DNA from 3 places in the Psychrobacillus psychrodurans genome. Region 1 is predicted to be linked to each of the others. Evidence: riboswitches for the same ligand, from Rfam matches in the RefSeq annotation. Region 1 holds a riboswitch; each other region holds the start of a gene.

Evidence for each region. A riboswitch is a leader RNA that binds a small molecule or an ion and turns the genes downstream of it on or off. The one in region 1 is predicted to bind cobalamin.
Region 2: another riboswitch for cobalamin. It lies ahead of ACQCPR_RS03300 (ABC transporter substrate-binding protein); the one in region 1 lies ahead of ACQCPR_RS01385 (ribonucleoside-diphosphate reductase subunit alpha).
Region 3: another riboswitch for cobalamin. It lies ahead of ACQCPR_RS18240 (hypothetical protein); the one in region 1 lies ahead of ACQCPR_RS01385 (ribonucleoside-diphosphate reductase subunit alpha).

What each region holds. Positions count from the first base shown of each region.
Region 1 covers NZ_CP189791.1:265,137-273,330, forward strand. The annotation lists gene ACQCPR_RS01370 (hypothetical protein) at 1-278, shown strand, start outside; partial or broken gene ACQCPR_RS01375 (helix-turn-helix domain-containing protein) at 554-1,166, opposite strand; gene ACQCPR_RS01380 (DMT family transporter) at 1,281-2,162, shown strand; cobalamin riboswitch at 2,573-2,751, shown strand; gene ACQCPR_RS01385 (ribonucleoside-diphosphate reductase subunit alpha) at 2,944-5,169, shown strand; gene ACQCPR_RS01390 (flavodoxin) at 5,169-5,612, shown strand; gene ACQCPR_RS01395 (ribonucleotide-diphosphate reductase subunit beta) at 5,584-6,615, shown strand; gene ACQCPR_RS01400 (HAMP domain-containing sensor histidine kinase) at 6,674-8,194, opposite strand, start outside.
Region 2 covers NZ_CP189791.1:660,919-669,112, forward strand. The annotation lists gene speE (spermidine synthase) at 111-944, shown strand; gene speB (agmatinase) at 949-1,821, shown strand; gene ACQCPR_RS03285 (diguanylate cyclase) at 2,011-3,084, opposite strand; gene ACQCPR_RS03290 (DUF1934 domain-containing protein) at 3,301-3,720, shown strand; gene argS (arginine--tRNA ligase) at 3,721-5,388, shown strand; cobalamin riboswitch at 6,458-6,598, shown strand; gene ACQCPR_RS03300 (ABC transporter substrate-binding protein) at 6,722-7,690, shown strand; gene ACQCPR_RS03305 (FecCD family ABC transporter permease) at 7,695-8,194, shown strand, end outside.
Region 3 covers NZ_CP189791.1:3,681,619-3,689,812, forward strand. The annotation lists gene ACQCPR_RS18205 (YebC/PmpR family DNA-binding transcriptional regulator) at 1-565, opposite strand, end outside; gene ACQCPR_RS18210 (DUF1801 domain-containing protein) at 666-1,094, opposite strand; gene ACQCPR_RS18215 (DUF2339 domain-containing protein) at 1,115-2,698, opposite strand; gene ACQCPR_RS18220 (GNAT family N-acetyltransferase) at 3,061-3,537, opposite strand; gene ACQCPR_RS18225 (NUDIX hydrolase) at 3,612-4,010, shown strand; gene ACQCPR_RS18230 (AraC family transcriptional regulator) at 4,086-4,949, shown strand; gene ACQCPR_RS18235 (ABC transporter substrate-binding protein) at 5,050-5,994, opposite strand; gene ACQCPR_RS18240 (hypothetical protein) at 5,999-6,538, opposite strand; cobalamin riboswitch at 6,709-6,896, opposite strand; gene ACQCPR_RS18245 (VanZ family protein) at 6,989-7,462, shown strand; gene ACQCPR_RS18250 (hypothetical protein) at 7,465-7,842, opposite strand; gene ACQCPR_RS18255 (GNAT family N-acetyltransferase) at 7,857-8,194, opposite strand, start outside.

The DNA.
Region 1 (8,194 bases):
ACTACTACCAAATTATAAAAGAAGTAATTAATGATTGGGACCCAATGTGCCTTTTAAGTTACACATCTGAGGATGAATATGATCCAGAAATAAGTCGCATTGTATCGCACTTACCAACTGCATCTGTTGAAAAATTAGCTGGAGTTATACATGTAGTCTTTGGTGCAATGTTTTCGAGGAGTAGAGTACCTTCGATTAGTGATTGTTATCCAAGTGCCTTGAAAATTTGGAACAAAATTTATAATAATAAATTTCCAAATTTAAAAAAACGATATTAATCAAAAAGCAATATTATTCAACTAACAGGTGCTTTACTTCAAGAGGGAGTAAAGTCTTTTTCTTACTAAAGTAACGAAGCATTTTAGTTGAAGAAGAAATGCTGTAAAATTCGGATCCTAGTTGTGAAATCACCGGTCATGTTATTCAATCAGGCCAGATTGAATAACGCTTTTTTACGGGGCAGTTCCAAGTCGATATTTGATCGATTTTTGGGACTGCCCTTTTTATTGGTTAAAATCCCTCTTTCTTAAATATTTACATGGGGATGGGCTATTTAGATTAATGATGGAGTTAGGACGAATAATATATGATTCGATTCATCACTTTTGTTCAAAAACCGGTGTTTAACATTTGGTGGAATGCGCACGACATCTCCTTCATTTAGAAAGTATTCGGTGCCTTCCAGTTCGACATACGCTTGTCCTTTCATCACGACAGCAATTTCTTCTTGGTTATCGTGTGAATAGTGACTTTCAGTAGTACTTGCGTGTGCATTTAAATCCATTAGTAAGAGTTCAATATGTGCTTTCATGAAATCTGGTGTTAACACATCATAGACAATATGGTCACTATTCTCACGATATACTTTCTTTCGATCATGTTTTCTCGAAATGAGCGAATCCGTATCAATTTCATTAATGAAGAGGGTAAAAAGTGGTACATTTAATGCCTTTGCAATTAGTTTTAGTACACTTAAAGATGGATTTGCTTGTCCTCTTTCTATTTGGCTAATAAGTGAAGTGCTAATCCCAGCATAATCAGCGAACTCACGAATTGTCATACCACTCTTTTTACGATAATTTAATACGGTTTGTCCGAGACGATGATCATTCATAGTAAAACCCCTTTCTACAATAATGTATGTTTAACTCATTTTGTGCTGACATACTAAACAAAGCGAAATAATACTTTTTTCAATTACATAAATATTTTATACTTACCTTTGTACATTATAATAAATTAATTTTATTATTGTAAATAATTATCTAGGAGGACCAGAATTGAAATCTCCTCATATTTCTTACGCACTCTTATTTTTTGGCGTATTCGCATTATCGTCTTCAGCTATCTTTGTGAAATTAGCAGATGCACCTGCTACAATTACAGCATTTTATCGAATGTTTTTTGCGACTGTAATACTTTTTCCATTTTTATTAGTTAATAAAAAGAACCGACAAGAATTACGTTTGTTATCAAAAAAACAATGGGGACTCGGATTATTATCAGGGGCATTTCTAGCAGCACATTATGTATTGTGGTTTGAATCATTAAATTACACATCTGTTGCAAGCTCGACGGTTATTGTCACATTACAACCACTCTTTTCGATGATTGGCGGTTATTTTTTATTCAAGGAGCGTTTCAGTAAAGGGGCTATAATGGGCTTTCTTGTAGCGATTGCCGGAAGTATTGTCATTGGATGGCAGGATTTTCAAATTAGTGGGCTAGCATTATTTGGCGATATACTTGCACTTATTGCGGCAGGCATCATAACAGCTTACTTTTTCATTGGTCAGCATGTACGTAAAAGGCTATCTCTTATCCCATATTCAGTTATTAGTTACGGGAGCAGTACATTACTTTTAGGTGTTTTTGCTTTTTGTCAGCAAACACCCTTCTTTAATTACTCTGTACAAACATGGTGGTCCTTTATTGGATTAGCGTTTATTGCGACAATTTTAGGGCAAACAATTTTCAATTGGTTGTTGAAATGGCTAAGTACCTCCATTATTTCAATGAGTATATTAGGAGAGACAATTGGAACCTGTATACTCGCGTATTTCATTTTGGATGAAGTCATTTCTTTACAACAAGGTATGGGTATCGTACTTATCTTAATCGGTCTAGCATTATTTTTACTACAGAATAGAAATAAAGAATAAATAATAGAGACTAATTGGCGGTACGTGAATAGATTAAATTAAAACACATATTAGAATAATACCTTTTAATTAATAAACGCTCAAAATCTATAAAACTGCATAACAAAAGAGCCTCTGAAAAACCTCTAGGGTCCCTTTTCTTATTAACTTAATTTTAAGGAAGTATAAAGTGAAGTCAGAACTGTATAGAATCTGTTTGATACTTAAAACTCCTGAGAGGAAGGGGAGGTAGTTTAACAATGGGAAATATAATGTTGGAGCTATATTATATTATTTTAGTCACTTGAAAATAGTGAAGAAATTTTATACATATGGGACTTTTTATAGATTTCTTGTTTAATAATATATTATCTATTGCTCCTGTAAACACAATATGTTAGATTATATAAATGAACTAAACACAATATATAGTATGTTAACGATGAGAAGGTACCTTTATGGTTTAAAAGGGAATTCGGTAAAATGCCGAAGCTGTCCCCGCAACTGTAAGTGTGGACGACTGTTGGAATAGCCACTGCGAGCAATCGTGGGAAGGCCAACAGGAGAGTGAAACACGAGCCAGTAGACCTGCCTTTTCATCGGTAAGCAACACTTTCTTCGGGGGTTGAGAGGTGGGAGCGAAGGCCAATATCTCGAATGCTTGATATGTCTTGTTGTATCCTACACTTTTAATTTTGAGCGATGTCTCAGCCGAAGATGGCTGTGACATCGCTTTTTTGTGCTCTATTTCAAAGGGGAGTACCACATAAATGATTCAATTAAAAAATAGGAGGAATTCAAAATGACAATCATCTCAAACACTACTAAACAAGAAGTATTACATAATCTAATCAAAGAATTTGGGGAGGAAAAAATTGCTCCTCTTATAAAAACACATGAAAGATGGATGCAAAAGCACCCGGAAGGTACAATAGCTGCTTGGTCTAAGACAATGTCACTGGAAGCATTAAGTTTTCTAGATGAACAAGAAACTTATTGGACCTTTGTAGCAGCAAGAGTGCATTTAGCAGAGGTTTATGAACAAGTAGCTGAGAGAAGAAGCACAACTGCGGATGCAGTGTATACAAAATTTGCTAGTAATGTTCAACTGTTAAGTGAAAAAGGAATTTATGACAAACGTCTTAAACAAGCATACTCCCAGCAAGAATTAGAGCAGCTATCTGAAGTTCTCGTACAGGAAAGAGATTATTTATTTACTTATATCGGCCTTAAAACACTATTGGATCGGTATGTAGCGAAGAACTTTGATAAAACAATTGTAGAACTGCCTCAGGAACGCTGGCTTATTATTGCTATGACACTTATGAAAGACGAGCATGAAAATCGTTTAGAAAAAATAAAAGAATCATATTGGGCAATGAGTAATTTATATATGACAGTAGCAACACCAACACTTTCAAATGCCGGTAAACCTCATGGTCAGCTTTCTAGTTGTTTTATCGACACGGTAGACGATAGTCTTCAAGGTATCTACGATAGCAATACGGATGTAGCGACTCTTTCGAAATTTGGTGGCGGCATTGGTGTTTATATGGGTAAGGTGCGTAGCCGAGGGTCTTCCATTAGAGGTTTTGTTGGTGCTTCAAGCGGTGTACTTCCTTGGATTAAACAACTCAATAACACTGCAGTAAGTGTAGATCAGCTTGGCCAGCGTCAAGGTGCGGTGGCTGTTTATTTAGATGTTTGGCATAAAGATATTTTTACATTTTTAGATCTACGTTTAAATAACGGAGATGAACGCTTGAGAGCTCACGATATTTTTACTGGGGTGTGCTTGCCAGATTTATTTATGGAAAAAGTGGATGCTAGAGAGGAATGGCATTTATTTGACCCGCAAGAAGTTCGTCAGCTAAAGGGCTATTCGTTAGAAGATTTTTATGATGAAAAACGTGGAGATGGTTCCTTCCGCCAAAAATATGAGGAATGTGTAATCGATCATCGTTTGTCTCGAGAAACAGTTCCTGCTATCGATTTGATGAAGCGAATTATGCGCTCTCAGCTAGAGACGGGTGTTCCGTTTATGTTTTACCGCGATGAGGTCAATCGTAGCAATCCAAATAAACATGCCGGGATGATTTATAGTAGTAATCTTTGTACAGAAATTTTTCAAAATCAAAGCGCAACAACATTCGAGTCCATTCAAATAGAGGACGATATAATTGTCACTCGTCGTAAGCCAGGGGACTTTGTCGTATGTAATTTATCGTCTATAAATTTAGGACGAGCAGTTCCAGCGGATGTTTTGGAAAAGCTTATAAAAATTCAGGTTCGAATGCTTGATAACGTGATTGACCTAAACATGATTCCAGTTCCTCAAGCAGAACGGACGAATTCTAGATACAGAGGGATCGGTTTAGGAACGTTTGGATGGCATCATTTACTCGCACTTAAGAATATTCGCTGGGAATCAGATGAAGCTGTAGAGCTTGCAGATGCATTATACGAAAAAATTGCATACTTAACGATTAAAGCATCTGCGGAGCTTGCAGTAGAAAAAGGGGCATATCCATTATTTGAAGGATCGGATTGGCAAACGGGAGTCTATTTTGACAAGCGCGGGTACGAGAGCGAATCATGGAACGAACTACGAGAGCAAGTGAGTAATAATGGATTACGCAATGGTTATTTAATGGCAGTTGCTCCGAATTCGTCGACATCCATCATAGCTGGAAGTACTGCAAGTATCGATCCTATTTTCCAAAAGTCTTACTCGGAAGAGAAGAAGGATTATAAAATTCCGGTTACTGTACCAGATTTGAATTCTGAAACTACATGGTATTACAAATCAGCCTATTTCATCGATCAGCATTGGACACTTAAACAAAATGCTGCACGCGGACGCCATATAGACCAAGGTGTTTCGTTAAACCTATACGTGCAAAATACGATCAAAGCAAAAGAATTATTAGATTTACACTTAGATGCCTGGAATAGTGGACTGAAAACAACTTATTACGTTCGTTCTACATCCGTAGAATTAATAGATTGTGAGTCTTGTTCAAGCTAATGAAAGCTATCATTTGTTATCTAAGCTATAGCGGAAATACCGAGGAAGTCGCGGAACTATTGAAAGAGCAATTAAAAGCTAGCGATATCGATATAGATATGCATAGCATTGGCTATGGAGTGGTACCGAATTTGTTTGAATATGATCTTATTTTTATTGGAACTTTTACTTGGGATAGGGGAAGTACACCAGAGGAAATTAAGGACTTTGCAAAAGAAGTTGGAGGTAAGCCAAATAATGTCTATGTATTCGGCTCTGGCGACACACAGTTTGGCGGAGATGAACTGTTTTGTAATGCTGTAGAAAAATTAGTTAATTTCTATAACAGTGGTTATCCAGGTTTAAAAATTGAGCAATCGCCAAGAGGTAGCCAGGAGCAGCTGGTAAGTAAATGGTTAGAAGGAGTTTTGGAACATGCAGAAGGCAAAAACATTAGATCCTAGAAATCCAAATAAATCGACAGGAATTTTCAATGGTAGGTCAAGTGGAATATTAAATTGGAACGATATTGCGTATCCCCACTGGCATAAGATGTACAAGCGTTTGTTAGGTAACTACTGGCAGGCAGATGAGATCAATATGTCAAACGATATTAAGCAGTTCGCGAGCCTTAGTACATCAGAACAAGATGCTTATTTGAAGATTATTGGCTTGCTTGCAACATTGGATGCACCTCAAACACGCACTGCTCTGCTATTGTCGTTATACGCAACCGATTCGTCGGTTCAATCGATTATGGCAGTCATAGCGCAACAGGAAGCGGTACATAATGAAAGCTATTCCTATGTTTTATCTTCTATAGTTTCGCTGGATCAACAAAATAAGGCATTCGAATTTGGAAGAACCGACAAAATTTTACTCAAGCGTAATCAAAATATCGCGAAGTATTATAATGACTTCGTAGAAAACCCGACTACAGAAAATATATTAAAAACGCTAACGTACACAACTCTGCTAGAAGGTTTATTTTTCTATTCAGGCTTTGCCTACTTCTATAATCTTGCTAGATACAACAAGATGGTAGGGACTTCTACAATGATCAGCTATATTAACCGAGACGAACTAGAGCATGGTCGATTTATATCCGAACTATTTAGAGCAACACTATCTGAAAACCCAGAACTGAATAACGAAGAAATGATTGAATGGGTATACGAGCAATATAAAGAATCCGTAGAATTAGAAATAGAGTGGTCGCAATATGTACTAGCGGATATTGAGGGAATCAATTTAGAAGAAATGCATGGGTATATTAAATACCGTGCCAACAAAATGCTGAGACTAATTGGGCTTAATGAAATCTATCCCGAATATGTGGATAATCCGATGAAATGGATACGTGCGTATGCAGATAATATTGATGGAACAAAAACAGATTTCTTTGAACAAAAGTCTCGCCAATACGTAAAAGTAAATGCCATTGATAATGGATTTGATGACCTATAAGTAAACAAGCGTCTATGAGTCACTTTTGACTTATAGACGCTTTTTTTTAAAAATACTCTTATGTTGTAGAGGGTAATGTTATGGTTACAATTGTGCCAAACTCACTCGATTTTACCTGAATGTCTCCGTTATGTGCTTCTACAAGTTGTTTTGCTATAGCAAGACCAAGGCCTGTTCCCGAAACTTCAGTAGTTGTATTTGTTCCACGATAGTAACGATTGAATAGATTTTCTAATTCCTCTATCGGAATTCCTTTTCCTTCATCTTTAATAGTTAACAACACATTATCTTTATTTTGTTCAATTATTAAAAGTACTTTTGTTCCTTCCGGTGTATGTTTAATGGCATTTCCTACTAAATTATCGAGCACTCGTTCAAATAGCTTTGGATCAATATAAACTTGTGCACCTTCGTCTCCTATGGGATCTTGGATATCCTTCCAAACAGATTTAGACGAATAGGCTTTTACAAATTCAAATAAGTTAACATTAATCTTTTCTATAGAGATAGCATTGTTTTTTAGTTGATAAGTGTAAGTTAAATCTTCTATTAAAGCATTCATATAGGTCGACTTTTCTTGCATTATCTTAGCAAAGGATCTTACCTCTTCATTTGACCAAGCGTAGTTATCAGATGATAGCATGGTTGAATAACCATAGATCGAACTAAGTGGTGTTTTCAAATCATGTGATAGACCAGTAATCCAGTCCTCTCTTAACTTTTCGGTTTGCATAATTTTTCGCTCATTTGCTTCCTGTGTAAACGCTAAATGGGAGAGTGATTGGTCAATATCTTCGTACACACGATATTTTCGTTTTAATCGCCCGGTTTTATGATTCCTTAATTTCCGATCATCTAAAACTTCATAGTCTTGTTTGGCTAATTTCTCGATACGCTTAAGAAAGTATAAAACAGGACGACCAAATCGACTTCCGATCCAAAAAGAAAACAATATAGTAAAGAAAAAAAGAATAAGATGAAATAATAGAAGACCTATCCCAAACTTTTTCATCCCATCTTCAAATGCAGGTTCGAAAGGGTTATAGTTTGAATTATTGACTCTGACAACAGCAACGTTTCCATCTTCTAATACCTCAGAGGCAATTACTTCTTTTCTTTCAGAGTAATTATGTGAACTGGTTAGTATTTCGATCCCACTAAGAGCAGGATTGGATGGCCCGAAAACAACTTTTCCCCGCTTGCCATCTGGCGTATAAATTTCAAAACTGGCATCTGCTTCTTTTAGTTTCTTTTGTATGTTATTCGATAATTCAGTCCCGTTTTCTTGAACAATCATAGAAAGTAACTGTGTTGCAGGATGTTTTTCGATAAACACAATATACAAGCCGTTACCCTGCTCCCATACAAATGCTTCCTTCGTTTTTGTCATGGCAACGAACTGAGAAATAGTGTAACTGTTGCAACAATCACTACTCTTCTCCGAGCTAGCAAGTACCTTGCCGTTTTTATTGACTAACTGAACTAGTCCTTTGTTTTCATGTGCTGAATCAATTAAGTCTTGGGACAAATGATAGGTCCCATTTGAATCCTTTGTAAAATCCGACTCAAGTTCAAACGC
Region 2 (8,194 bases), 400 kb from region 1:
TAAACGGAAAAACAAAAAAGTATTGCACTTTTGTCAAAAAGCACTATACTTTCAATGTATTTATTTTTTTAATAAATAACAAAACCCATTATAGAAACGGAGATAGATAAATGGCTGGATTTTGGTTTACAGAGAAGCAAACCGAGAATTTTGGCATCACAATGAAGGTGAAACGCACTCTTCATACCGAGCAGACAGATTTTCAATTGTTAGAAATGGCAGAAACTGAAGAATGGGGAAATATGCTCTTTTTAGATGGCATGGTAATGACCTCTCAAAAAGACGAATTTGTATACCATGAAATGGTTGCACATGTTCCTTTATTCACACATCCTAACCCTGAAAATGTGTTAGTAGTTGGTGGTGGAGACGGTGGAGTAATTCGTGAAATTATGAAGCATCCTAAAGTGAAGAAAGCAACGCTTGTTGATATAGATGGAAAAGTAATTGAGTACTCAAAAGTATACTTACCGGAAATTGCATGTGAATTAGATAACCCTCGTGTAGATGTTCAAGTAGGCGATGGTTTCATGCATATAGCTGAGTCTGAAAATGAATATGATGTAATTATGGTAGATTCTACAGAGCCAGTTGGACCTGCAGTAAACCTATTTACAAAAGGCTTCTACGCTGGAATTTCTAAAGCGTTAAAAGAAGACGGTCTATTCGTTGCGCAATCGGACAACCCTTGGTTCAAGGCAGATTTAATTCGCCAAGTTCAAAAAGATGTGAAAGAAATTTTCCCAATTACAAATATGTATTTGGCGAATATTCCAACATATCCAAGTGGATTATGGTGCTTTACAATCGGATCTAAAAAGTATGATCCATTACAAGTGCCAGATGAGCAATTTTTTGATATTGAAACAAAATACTATACAAAAGAGCTTCACAAAGCGGCATTTGTACTACCAAAATTTGTGAAAGACCTTGCAGGAGAGTAAGCCCATGCGATTCGAAGAAGCATACTCAGGTAATGTATTTATAAAAAGTAAACAAAATTATGATGAAGCACAGGCAGTTATCTACGGTATGCCAATGGATTGGACAGTAAGCTATCGTCCTGGCTCGCGTTTTGGCCCTGGGCGAATCCGTGAAGCATCAATCGGCTTAGAGGAATATAGCCCGTATCTTGACCGCGAGCTAGATGACGTGAACTATTTTGATGCAGGGGATATTCCACTACCATTCGGTAATGCAGAAAAGAGCTTAGATTTAATATCGGGTTTTATTCGTCAACTATTGCTAAATGGGAAAATCCCTGTAGGCATGGGAGGCGAACATTTAGTGTCATGGCCTGTCATGAAAACAGTGGCAGATAACTATGACAATCTTGCGATTATTCATATGGACGCGCATACAGATCTACGTGAAGAATACGAAGGTGAACCGCTTTCTCACTCCACACCAATCCGTAAAATCGCCGAATACATCGGTCCAAAAAACGTCTACTCATTCGGAATTCGCTCTGGTATGAAAGAGGAGTTCGATTGGGCGAAAGAAAACGGCATGCAAATTCATAAATTCGAAGTATTAGAGCCTTTGAAAAAAGTGCTACCAACATTAGAGGGGCGTCCTGTCTATGTAACAATCGATATCGACGTACTGGACCCAGCGCACGCACCTGGAACAGGAACAGTAGACTGCGGAGGAATCACAAGCCGTGAGCTATTGGCTTCTATTCACGCAATTGCAAATTCTGGTGTAAACGTTGTAGGCTTTGACCTAGTAGAAGTAGCACCGAATTATGATCCTTCGGAACAGACCGTAAATACAGCTTCGAAGCTTCTGCGCGAAATGATCTTAGGATGGGTTAAATAGAAAACATAAAAACGTGATGTCATTAGGACATCACGTTTTTATTGATTAAATATGAGTCTGGATTCTGCCTTAACTATTTCTCTCCATCAGTATCACTTGATTAGGGAAAATAAAACCACAAGTATAAGTGTCACTTTAGTGAACAATATACTCGTGGTTTCAATTGAAAATTTCATTCCATTATTAATTCTAATTGATATGTATTACTTTATTTCTTCCAGAAGTTTTAGCCAAGTAAAGGGCTTCATCAGCAAGCTTATACAATTCATGAGTTGTTATAGCATCTTCTGGGTAAGTACTAATACCGCCTGAAATAGTTATACTCAGTTTTTCTCCTGTTGAGATCAGGAACAAGTTTTTCTCAATTGATAATCTAATGAGATCTGCAATTTCTATGCTCTTATCATCTGTAGTATTTGGAAGGATGACTGAAAATTCTTCTCCTCCATTTCGAGAAACAATACCTCCGAATGGTTTACTTGTATCTTTTATTCGGAGTGCTAATTCTTTCAATACTTCATCTCCAACAGGATGTCCGTATGTATCATTTACCTTTTTGAAATAGTCAATATCCAACAATAGTAGTGAAAATACTTCATTATTTTCTATAAGCTGTTGAGTGCATTCTTGAAATTTCCGGTTATTATTCAAGCCGGTTAGATAGTCTGTTGCAGACATCTCTTCAATATGTTTTATCTTTTCAAAAAGAGAGCTAAGTAGTTTAAGAATGACAAAAATAATGGAAAACGACAAGACTGAAAATACTATAAAGCTTATAATGGCCAACCACGTTTCAAATTTCCAATTGCCTAAGAAACCTAAAACAATAGAAGTTTGCAAGATGGAATATCCAAAAAAGTAAGGGACGTTTTGAAAGGTCATCGTTTTCTTCCAACTCCAAAGTCCAATAACTAGTCCTATTACGATAGTGCTGCTACCAGCAATCAGTGCATTCGTGGAATATCCGTACATGAATAGGCGGAAGACCCCGATTATTGTTCCGCTTATAATAGGTGCAAACGGCCCTCCTAAGACACCGGATAATGCAATAACCGCCATTCTCCCATCCACAATAAAGAAATCAGAAATGCTAACAGAGGTTAACATTAATAGACAACCAGTAAATCCGCTTAATATCCCAAGTATAAATCGGGCGTAATTATAAGATGGTATATAAACATTTAATTTATTTTGAAATGGAATATAGGTAAGAATTGCAAAAGTAAACAAAATACAAAAATTAATAACAAAGTCAATAAGCACAAAGGTCACCTTCTTAAAATATCTCGGTCCATTATAACCTTTCGAGTATGAATAGTATATTACTTTTTCAGTGATTAGTTGTCACATTCCTTAATATTAAGATATAATATGAAGGTTATAGTAAAAAAATATATGATATTGTGAATTGTCTTCCAGTTGCGGTCAATAATCGCTTTTAGGAAATCATAAATAAAACTTCTACAAAGGATGATAGGCATGTCTACTCCATTACAAAAGACAGTAAATATACGACTAGTTTCTACAATTCGTCATCCGAATGTACAAGAAGAAACAATCAACATAGAAATCAAAGGCACTTTAACACTAAAAGGTAAACAGTATTATCTAGTTTACGAAGAAATGCAAGATCAAAAGAAAACTCGAACGACTGTGAAGTTAGGTGGACAGACCGCGTTGATACTACGAAGTGGTGGAGTTAAGATGCGCTTGCCATTTGAACGGGGAGAACTACAAACGGGTAGCTACGATACTCAATATGGAACACTTATAATTACTACAAATACAAAGCATTTACATTTTGATGATGGCCATTTTCAAGTGGAATATGAGCTAATCATAAATGAAGAAGTTGCTGGTACATATACATTAGAACTAATTTATACGGAGGCGGAATAAATGAACTCAGTAGAACAGCTACAACAATCCATTAAAGACGCATTACAACAAGCAATTATAAAAGCAGAACTTGTAACGGAAGAGCAAATTCCTGCAATCCAACTTGAAACACCAAGAGATAAGGCAAATGGTGATTACGCAACAAATATTGCAATGCAGCTAACAAAACTTGCGAAAAAGAATCCTCGTCAAGTGGCGGATGCAATCGTGGAAAATCTTGATATGTCAGGAACAATGATGGAAAAGATTGATATCGCTGGTCCTGGATTCATGAATATCACGGTTCGTAAAGATTACTTACAAGATGTAGTAAAGGCTGCCCTTACAGAAAAAGAAAACTTTGGCCGTTCAACTTCAGGTGCGGGAGAAAAAATTCAAGTGGAATTCGTATCAGCTAATCCAACTGGTGACTTACATTTAGGGCATGCCCGTGGAGCATCTGTAGGAGATTCTTTATGTAATGTGCTTGATTTTGCTGGATTTGACGTTGCTCGCGAATATTATATTAACGATGCCGGAAACCAAATTCATAACCTAGCTATTTCGATTGAAGCTCGTTATTTCCAAGCTTTAGGATTAGATAAAGAAATGCCTGAAGGTGGCTACCACGGGCAGGATATTATCGACATCGCAGCTGCTCTTGTTGCAGAACATGGTGAAAAATTTGTATCCATGTCGGATGAAGAACGCTACAAAGCATTCCGTGCACATGGGTTAAAAGTAGAGCTTGCAAAACTTCAAAAAGACTTAGCTGATTTCCGTGTTGGTTTTGATAACTGGTTCTCGGAAACATCTTTATATGAGAACCGTAAAATTGAAGTAGCTTTAGATAAATTACGTGCGAACGGTCATATTTTTGAAGAAGAAGGAGCAACTTGGTTCCGTTCTACTACATTTGGAGACGACAAGGACCGTGTACTTATCAAGAGTGATGGCTCTTTCACGTATTTATTGCCCGATATTGCATACCACGAAGATAAATTAGTTCGTGGATTCGATCAATTGATCAATATATGGGGAGCAGATCATCACGGCTATATACCACGTATGAAAGCGGCAATTGAGGCGCTTGGGTATGAGCGTGAAAAACTTGAAGTATCAATTATTCAAATGGTTCAACTATATAAAGACGGCGAAAAAATGAAAATGAGTAAACGTACTGGGAAAGCTGTTACAATGCGTGAGCTTGTGGAAGAAGTAGGTCTAGACGCAGTACGTTACTTCTTCGGTATGCGATCAGGTGATTCACATATGGACTTCGACTTAGACTTAGCTGTTTCTCAATCTAATGAAAACCCAGTGTTCTACGCTCAATATGCACATGCACGTATTTGTTCAATTTTACGATCAGCAGAAACGCAAGGCATGAAAGTGTCGACTGATTCACTTGAATTATTGCAAAGTGAAAAAGAATTAGATTTACTGAAGAAAATTGGTGACTTCCCACAAATAGTTGCAGATGCTGCAAAACTTCGTGCACCTCACCGAATTGCAATTTATATCCAAGAATTAGCTACGACATTCCATAGCTTCTATAATGCGGATAAAGTACTGAATTCGGATAACGTGACGCAATCAGAAGCTCGCCTTGCACTTGTAACAGCAGCACGTCAAACAATCTCAAATGCATTGCGCCTACTAGGTGTATCTGCACCTGAACAAATGTAATCCTAAACCCTCGACCTTGGTTGAGGGTTTTCTTATGCTGTTCATTTGGAATTAATATCCACAACGCGAGTAAGTGCCGCTCAAGAGCAAGTAAGCCTAGCCTATTCACAAGTATTTCTATCCTGAACGCAAGTAAAGGTCCGGTGACACCAAGTAAACAACAAACGAGAGCAAGTAAACGTTAATTCCTCTCTTATATTAGAGCAATCTCCAAATTATCAAGTTGAAAAATTGGAATTAACTTCCTGAACGCAAGTAAATACATCTCAAGTAAGCCTAGCCTATTCGCAAGTATTTCTTTCTTGAACATAAGTAAAGGTCCAGTGACAGCAAGAAAACAATAAACGAGAGCAAGTAAACGTTAATTCCTCTCTTATAATAGTGCAATCTCCAAATATCAAGTTGAAAAATTGGAATTAACTTCCTAAACGCAAGTAAATGCCTCTCAGGAGCAAGTAAGCCTAGCCTATTCACAAGTATTTCTATCTTGAACGCAAGTAAAAGTCCAGTGACAACAAGTAAACAACAAACGAGAGCAAGTAAACGTTAATTCCTCTCTTATATCAGAGCAATCTCCAAATTATCAAGTTGAAAAATTGGAATTAACTTCCTGAATGCAAGTAAATACCTCTCAAGAGCAAGTAAGCCTAGCCTATTCACAAGTATTTCTATCCTGAACGCAAGTAAAGGTCCGGTGACACCAAGTAAACGACAAACGAGAGCAAGTAGACGTTAATTCCTCTCTTATATCAGAGCAATTTCCAAATTATCAAGTTGAAAAATTATAATTAACTTCCTAACCGCAAGTAAATGCATCTCAAGAGCAAGTATTCATAACCCCTTCGCAAGTATTTCTATCTTGAACATAAGTAAAAGTCCAGTGACAACAAGTAAACAACAAACGAGAGCAAGTATATGTTAACTCACCTCTTATGCGAGAGAGATCCCTAGCTATACGAGAGAGATACGCATATGAACGAGAGAGCTCACCTCCAAACCAAAACGCCAACAATAAAAAACGAAGTCGACAGTCATAAAAAATAAGGTATAATGAAGACAAAGCAACATCAATAAATAAATGCATAGAGGTGCTCTAGTTACGGATTGCTAGAGTTAAAAGGGAAGCTGGTTAAAGTCCAGCACGGTCCCGCCACTGTATGTGATGCAACACATCATAAGTCAGAAAACCTGCCTATATGCTTTACGCCCGTTACCTACGAGGATAGGTTTGGTGTAGGTCTGGCTCATTGTATTTTCGTGCAGATTTATACCTATCTATCTCTCATCAATAGGATGGGAGATTTTTTATTGGCTTAATTAGGAGGAATGTAAAATGAAGAAATTATGGCAGTTATGGATGACATCCGCTTTAGCAGTTCTATTGCTTGTAGGATGCGGACAAGAAGAAGTTAAACCTGAAGAAAATACAGGAAATACACAACAAGAAACAGTAGTAGATGAAACAACTTTCCCAATTACAATGACCGATGCAGTCGGTACTGAGATTACATTAGAGGAAGCACCAAAAACAATCGTTTCTATGCAACCAAGTAATACAGAAATTTTATTTGCACTTGGATTAAATGATGAAATTGTTGGAGTTAATGATTACGATAACTACCCAGAAGAAGCGCTTGAAAAAGAGAAAATCGGTGGTATGGAATTCAACGTGGAAAAGATCGTAGCGATGAATCCGGATATTGTATTTGCTCATGAATCTGCCTTGGGTGTAGGTGAAGCTGGATTTCAACAAATTCGCGACGCTGGAGTAAAAGTATACGTAGTGAAAAATGCAACGGACTTCAATGAAACATATACAACAATTGAGGAAATTGGTCGTGCTACTGGTAAATCTGAGGAAGCACAACAAATTGTAGAAGATATGAAAGCAAAAGTAGCAGAAGTTAAAGAGAAAGTAGCAAAAGTAGAAACGAAGAAAACTGTATTCGTTGAAACTTCAGATGTTCCGGAAATTTATACACCTGGTAAAGAAACGTTCATGCAAGAAATCTTAGATATGGTGAATGCTGAGAATATTGCAGCGGATCAAGAAGGCTGGTTTAAAATAGAACCAGAAGAAATTGTTAACCGTAATCCGGACGTAATTATTGTAATGTATAGCTATGTAGAAGGAATTGTGGATAGCGTGAAAGCTCGTGACGGGTTCGATTCTATTACAGCTGTGAAAAACAATGAAGTTATACAAGTAGATGAAAACCTAACAAGTCGTACAGGTCCACGTCTTGCAGAGGGATTAGAAGAAGTAGCGAAAGCAATTTATCCAGAGGCTTTTAGTGAGTAAAGCCTTGATCGGCTACATCTTGTCCATAATAGCTCTTTTTGTAGCAATTTGGCTAGGTGTATCGGTCGGATCCGTAAAGGTACCGATCAGCACATTATGGGATACGGGAGCAGATGCAATCGCGACCAATATCGTTTGGAAAATTCGCATGCCACGTGTGGTGCTTGCAGGACTAGTAGGTGCATCACTAGCCATTGCAGGTGCTGCATTTCAAGGGTTATTAAAAAATCCGCTTGCCGATCCTTATACGTTAGGAGTGTCGTCCGGTGCCTCAGTTGGCGCCGTGGCTACGCTCTTTTTCGGTATTTCGGTGCCGTTTTTAGGAATATTCACATTGCCTGTTTTCAGTATGATTGGGGCTCTAGTTACGATGCTACTTGTTATTACATTTGCCAAGCTAGTCGATCGTTCGATGAAAATGGAAACAATTATTTTGACTGGAATTATTTTTAGTTCTTTTTTAGGTTCTGTAATTTCGTTAATGATTGCATTGACAGGAGAAGA
Region 3 (8,194 bases), 590 kb from region 1:
CACCCGCCGTTCTTAATGCTTCTTGTACGGCATGGAATTGATCTGGCTCTGCATAGACGATTACTGCATCTTCCTCTTCTAAAATGTCGCGCGCGTCTACTTCTGCTTCCATCAAAATTTCTAGTACGTCATCAGCAGTTTTACCTTCTAAGCCAATAACTGCAGTTGCATCAAACATATAAGCAACTGAACCACTAACACCCATATTACCGCCATTTTTACCAAATGCAGCACGTACATCGGATGCAGTACGGTTAACGTTATTTGTAAGTGCATCTACAATTACCATAGAACCATTCGGTCCAAAACCTTCATAACGAAGCTCATCAAAGCTTTCTTCTGATCCGCCTTTTGCTTTTTCAATCGCTTTATCAATAATATGCTTAGGCACACTGTATGTTTTTGCACGTTCCAATACTACTTTAAGCGCTTGGTTAGATGTAGGATCAGGCTCACCTTGTCTTGCAGCAACATATATTTCACGACCAAATTTCGCATAAATGCGGCTAGTATTAGCATCTTTGGAAGCTTTCTTTTCTTTAATATTATTCCACTTACGACCCATAAGTCCCACTCTCTTTCGCTAAGCTAAATTTTATACTGTAACATTATACATGAAACCCTTATAAACTAGCAAAATAAATACATTAACTTCCATTTATATACTATTGATTTGGGTATAATTCTTGCAGGAATGCGATTGATTTTGTAATCATTTCCTTTAAAACATCTTCATTAACATCCTCGACTTTGTTTATATATACGCATGATTTTCCTGCTGTATATTTCCCGAAGCGTTTGAGAGCTTCTTCTCGTGCCGTGTCCCCAGTCGTAATATATAAACTAATCTTTGCCTTTCTCGGTGAAGATCCCACTAAAGGAGCATCTCCTTCGTGACCTGAAGCGTATTTATAATGATAAGTTCCAAAACCAATAATGCTCGGTCCCCACATCTTAGCTTTATAGCCTGAGGTCTTCTCAAAAATTTCTAAAAGCCTGTATGCATCCTCACGTTTCTTCGTATTATCGACTGCCTCTATAAATTCAATTACACTAGCATCTGTCTCTTTCATCTTTGCTTCATATTTAGCCATTTTCTGACTCCTTTCGATAACTACTTTTTATAATAAGCCCGTGACACGAGTAGTCCAACCACTCCCAGAACTATAAATAAGAATGCCTTAATAGCTACAGATACAAATGAAATATCGAACAATATGATTTTCGCTAACGTCACAAACAGAATACTGACACCGACATACTTACCTTGAGGCAATGAAAAACGACTAACTACCATAAATAAGATAGCCACTATAATCCATAAAGAACTAGTAATGACTCGCTCGGCATTGCTACCAATATCCCCTGAAAGTAAAGTAGCAACCATATGCAAAAAGTATAAAATCATAATCGCGATAAATGATACTCCAATATTTATGACAGTTTTCTCTATAAAAATTCTAGATAGTAAATAAACTCCATAAACTGTACCTACTAAAAATACTATCCAGTGTAGCATTTCCCATGATATCCAACTCATAATTGAAAAAGATAGCACATAGTAGAAAGCCACGATATAACTAATACTCAAAAGAATTAGATGTAAAATATGTTTGAAACTTTTATATACAAAGAAGTATATATAGCTCAACCCAATTATCCCTTCAAACAACAAATTATCTAGCTGAAGCTGCATTATATTTAACAAAGCAACTGATCCATTCGCGATAAAAATAGGTGTACGAATAGAATCCTTTTGATATACATAATAACAAATTCCATAAATTAGCGTAATAATTACCATTAAAGCTGTTGCTTCGTTGTCCGTAAATATTATACCTATCCATAAGACAGTTAATAGCATAATTGAAAATAGCGTATACGCTTGTTCCTTTAACATCTGCTTTGTCTTCAAAAGACTAACCAATAAAGCAACATGTTGCGCGAATACGGGAAGCATTGCGATCCATTTATATGCGTCAGGTACATTTGTAAAAATAAAGAAAACTAATATTGCGACCTGTAAGAAAATTACCGAAATATAATATAGTGCCTTGTAGGAATATTTTAAGGAGATCCATAGAAATACTGTGAAAAGAACTGTTTCATATAAAGAAAACAATGGAATATTGGGCAAAGTGCTCTTTATCAGAAATGGAACAAATACGCCCCCAACTATAGCTACAATTCCAATTCCTTGTGAGCGATACTTATAGGTAAAAAATAATCCTAATGCAATCCAAATAAGATTGAAAATAAGTGCTACTGTAGGTCCGGATATATTATAAAGCTGATGCATCGCAAAAGTGGTCAACATTAGGATTGGAATAGAGCCACCAAGGAGCATATGCCCTAAATTCTTACGACTTTTTTTAATTTGCCATATACCTAATGCGATTAATACAAAACCAACGACATAACCTATGATTACTTTTACGGCCGGTTGTAAAAAACCGTAATCTGACACCGCTTTGAATCCCCAAATTATTCCCATTATAAATACGACAATAAATAAGGGAGGCAGTATTTTCTGAAAGATTAGTACATCCCATTCAACAGGCTTTTTCACTTGTTGTTGCTGTATGACAGGTCGATGAGGTTGAGAGATATTTGGTTTAGTATGTATTTGCTCTTCTAAAAATCGAACTCGTTCTTCTAATTGCTCTATTCTCTTTTCAAGAAGTTCACTCTTCTCCACCCAATCCCTCCTTTTCAATAAGTTCATACTCATACTATTAGACAAATATTGAAAATATCCTTTAAGCATAAAAAACATGAGGAGTTATCTTTTAAATAACTCCTCATGTTCTCTTTTATTTCGGCAATAACGAATTAATTTCATAAATGAGTCAATTTCATAAAGAATATTGTATAGTTAAATCCGAAAAACGCTGATTTCCGCTCTAGGCGGACGCTTTCCACGGGCACGGCTTCAATCTCCTCGTCACTTCGAAAACATATGCTCCTGCGGGGCTTTCAGCTCGCGCTGTTCCGTGCGATATTAAGTAAACATTCGCATTTTTAAATGAAACAAGTAATTATGAAATTGATTCAAATAAGTTAAATTTCAAAACCTGCTTTTTCACTAGTCGTTTTTTCATAAACCTTAATGGAGCCTCCAGAAGGTCCGTAAGTAATCGTTGAATTTACCCAACCGTAGTTTTCATAGTACCCTTCTAAATCACTAGATAAATAAAGTTTCTCGTATCCTAGCTGTGCACTCACATTCAATCCATGTTCTAAGAGACTTTTACCAATTGACCTTCCTCTATACTCCGGCTTTACATATAAGCAGGCTAACCAAGGGAACAAATCTTGTCTGCTATTAATGTCATTTCGAAGCAACGCATAAGTACCAATGATTTCCTTACCCTCGATAGCAATATAAAATCTTGGTATAGCGTCCTTATCTTTACTTGAATGTCTCATACAATCCTTGTAAAAATCATAGTTCGTTTCATTTCCCCATTGCTCCCAAAATATTTCCACTGATTCATTAAACAAATCAGATTCATTTTGGATATTTAAAATTTCCATATTAGCACCCCTTTTTATAACTTCTTTATCTTATTTCGCTATATAATATAAGATACCTTTATTTCCGTAGGATGGTGAGAAAAATTAGAGATCGTGGAGCAACCATAATTATTGAAAACGGCCAAGTTGCACTCATTAAACGAACAAAACCTCATATGACGTATTACGTGTTTCCAGGGGGAGGATTAGAAGAAGGAGAAACTCCAGAGCAAGCGGCGATTCGCGAAACATATGAAGAGATAGGCGTACATGTAAGAATCCAGCGTCCTTTTAAGATTCTTGAACAAAGTGGTAATCAACATTTTTTTCTAGCAGATATAATAGGAGGAAAATTTGGACCCGGAATCGGTGAAGAATATACAGATTCATCTCCTCAAAGAGGCGGTTATGAACCGATTTGGTTAGATATTAAAGATCTATCCTCACTGGATGTACGTCCTAAAGAAATCATCGAGCTAATTACAGAGGTCTAAGCAGTCCAATAACCGCACAAAATGACAGGCTTACCTCTTTGTTTTCCACTAAAATACATATTAGGAGTGAAGCCAATGGGATGGGTAGAGTCGATTCAACAAGCAATAAGTTACATGGAAGATCATTTACTAGAAGACTTATCAATAGAACAAATTGCTAAGGAAGCTAATTCTTCTGCTTTTCATTTCCAACGGACGTTTTCCATCTTAACGGATATGTCACTCGCAGACTATATTCGAAGAAGAAGACTCACTTTAGCTGCACAAGAACTGCTGAATACAGACAATAAAATTATCGATGTCTCCTACAAATTCGGCTACGACACTCCTGAATCTTTCACTAAAGCATTCCGTAAACAACACGGTATAACGCCTAGTGAAGCACGAAAAAATATAGGGAAAATAAATTCCTATAACCGCCTTGTTATTCAGGTAAATTTAAAAGGAGCTGAGCCAATGAAGTACAAAATTTTAGAAAAAGATAGCTTTCAAGCTGTCGGAGTGAAAAGAAGCTACAATTGTAAGAACGGAGAAAATACTCAAGGTATACCTTTGTTTTGGGATGATGTAAATGCGGACGGTACAGATGATTTGCTATTCCAATTAAACAACGGAGCAATTAAAGGTGTACTTGGTGTTTGCGTTGCAGACGAAGCATATCAAGAGAATAGCTTAATCGATTACTGGATTGCAGCAGATTATGTGGGCGAAGTACCAGAAAATTTATCAGCTATTACAATTCCGGCATCTAAGTGGGTTGTGTTCGAGGTACACGGTGCGATGCCAGATGCCATGCAAAATACATGGAAACAAATATATTCCGAGTGGTTTCCATCCAATCCATATGAGCCAGCAGGAACACCAGAATTAGAAGTATATTCTACTGACGACCCTACCAGCCCAAACTGTTATTCAGAAATTTGGATACCGATTAAATAACATCAAAAACCCGAGGAGCACAAATCCCTCGGGTTTCCATATAATATAGTTCTCATTTCCCAAAGTCATCTTGCCACAAATTTAAGACGAGTTTGGAATGTTAATTAAATAATTCTGGGTACACTGTTTTAGCAACCAGTTCTACTGCTTCACCAATACGCGGCCCAGGTCTAGATATAACGTCACCGTCTACTAAAAATACGGAGTCATTTTGTACAGCTGGGATCTTGTCCCAACCAGCACGAGATTTAATCTCGCCAGTTGCATCTTCTATATAATTTGAAGTTGTTAAAATAATTTCTGGATTTTTGGCAATAACATCTTCTTCTGATACACTAGTCCATCCTTCTTGATCGCTAAACACATTGTCGACAGATGCTGCAGCTAAAATTTCTTGCTGGAACGTTTTACTTCCCGTTGTATAAATATCTGGCGATGGGCTAATCTCATAATATACTTTTTTTAATACGGCAGCAGTTTCCACTTTTTCTTGAACTTCTTGAATAGTAGTTTGAATTGAAGTAATAATTTCCTGCCCTTTTTCCTCAACTCCCATTACTGTAGCCAGCTGCTTGATATCTCCGTATACATCCTCAAAAGAAGTCGCAGACTCAATAACAAAAACTTTTAATCCAGCTTCCTCTAATAGTTGTAAAGCCTCTTCTTGACCGATTGTATAAGCGATTACTATGTCAGGGTTCAGTTCTGTAATTCGTTCCGCATTAAATGCAACTGAATCAGATACTCGTTCAATTTCAAGCGCTTCCGCTGGATATGTATCATATTCTGTTGCACCTACAATTTTATCCCCTACTCCTAACGCAAAAAGAATTTCTGTATTGCTTGGTTGAAGAGAAACAATCGTTTCGGGTACTTCTTCAAATGCAACCTCATTACCAGCATCATCTGTTACTGTGTATTCTTTTACTTCATCTACTACTTCCTCTTGTTTCTCTACAGTTGGTGTTTCTTCTGCAGAACAGCCAACAAGTAAGAACGAAAATAGCAGCACTGCTAACCAATTAAATACATGATTTTTCTTCATATTATTATTCCTCCATTTGCTTCTTTTTTCTCATTGGATACGACTTACTGACAAATTGAATTTCTTCCACAGCATGATGTTTATTAACATAAACAGCCATAGCAAACAACACGTTTGCCAATAACTGTGCATAGTCAAATAAAATCTCAGGTACTTCCCTTTCTAATGAAACTTTATGTAGAGCTCTAACTGACTTCTTTGCTTCACTTCTACAAACGTGTAATTCACAAGCAGCAGTTGTACCTTGTGGTAGTACAAATATATCTACTCTTCCTTTTACTTCCTCCACATAGAAGTCGTACATATCGCTTAGAAACTGTAAATCACCTTCTGTTATGGCAACCTTACCTCGAACGGACCCGTTTAAATGGTAAGCCATTGGCGCCAAATACACTAGATCCTCGTAAACCTTTGGTACATCCTTGGTCAAAGATGCCGCTAATCCAATTCGTGTAGTCAATGAATCCGTTCGAATTTCAAAATCTACAGTAGAAGGAGTCTCACGCATAAATGGATAACAAATATAGCGGATATCTTTTTTCATCTTTTTACCTCCTCTCCTCTCGTTTGCGAACTTTCCGACATACAATACTTAGTTAGTTAACAGCACAAAAAAACGCCACCCAAATTAGGGCGGCGTGATACCTATTTATCGAGAAAATAAAAAAGAAAAATAGAAACGTGCCGTACAATCCCTTAACTTCCGAAGAGTATCTATACGTTCAAGAAAAGGCTGGTCTCCTGGCTCATGCATCCATTTACTCTAAGAACCTTCCCATTGACTAATCAACAGTGGTATTTTTCTTATTTCATCAGCATTTACAGTTGCGGAAACAGCTTCGGATTTTAACCGAATTCCCAAATTAAGCTAACAAGTTAGCACCTTTTCCCTGCGAAAATTATTCACTTACCACCAGTGTACCATAGCTATCTCTCTAACTGTAACAACAATTTCACACATGAGAATTCCTCGTTTTTATGCTAATGTCAGTATATGAAAAAACTTATACCTCTTTTACTTTTACTTGTTGTTGTATTTTTGGCATCAGGACAAACAGCTGAACAGCAATCTATGCAGGAAGTTTTAAAGGCATGGCTACCTAACAAACCTTTAGAGTCTTTTCTTTCTATATTTCAAGTTCCATATTGGGGTATTCTCGTTTCGGTGGAAGAGCGTGGTTACTATGCATTTTTAGAATTTTTGATACGAAAAGGAACACATTTCGTTTATTTTGGAGTAATTGCTTTAGCCATCTATATTGCACTATCAAGAATTAAGTATCGAAAGGCCACTGTGGTCGTAATTACTATGTTTCTTGCCATCGCTGATGAATTTCGTCAATCTTTTACAAGCGGTCGGACTGCTTCCCTTCAGGATGTCATATTGGATACATCCGGGGCAATTGTTGCTATATTGTTACTAACATTATATCAGTGGTACAAACAAAGAAAAAACGTTGCACAGTAAAGTCAACGTTTTTTCTTTATAAGTAAAACTAAACCAAACGACATAACCGCAACGAATGTGAGAATCAAATTAACGGGAAGGATAGGCTTGAATATAACTTTTTTATCAGTAATCTCATATACCCCAATTGGCTTAATGGAAAAAATACCTCCGCCTCCTTCTCCTTGTCCAATTGACACAGCCTGCTCTTCATCCAATTGCCCACCACTTCCTCCTCCCACAAAATAGTTTACTTTGGCAACAGGTAATACCTGCTTATTCTCCATAACAATGGGCTCTCCGTAAACTAACGCAACATCCTTCTCACGAGAAAACTTTTCAAAAATAGAGCGTACTGGTGCTTGAAACATCGGATATTTCAGTTCTGGTTTTTTAGTCATAATAATTCCACCCTCTACTCTAAAATAAGTGACATATGCTGTTCTTCGTAATAATTATCCCCTATCTTTAATGCCATCTCTTCTGTACCAAATACTTTAAAACCTAATTGAAGATACAGATTCTTGGCTGCCTTATTGCTTGATACGACAGATAGGTTTATCTTTTGAATTTCTTCACTTTCTTTGGAATGTTCAATTGCCATCTCCATTAACGCCTTGCCAATACCTTTTCCTCGGGCCTTTGGACTAATATACATAGCGAAAATATTAGCTCTATGCCTCATCTTTAAAGTACTTTCTTGTAATAGAGTAACTACACCAATTAATGTATGTTGTTCGAAAGCTCCAAATG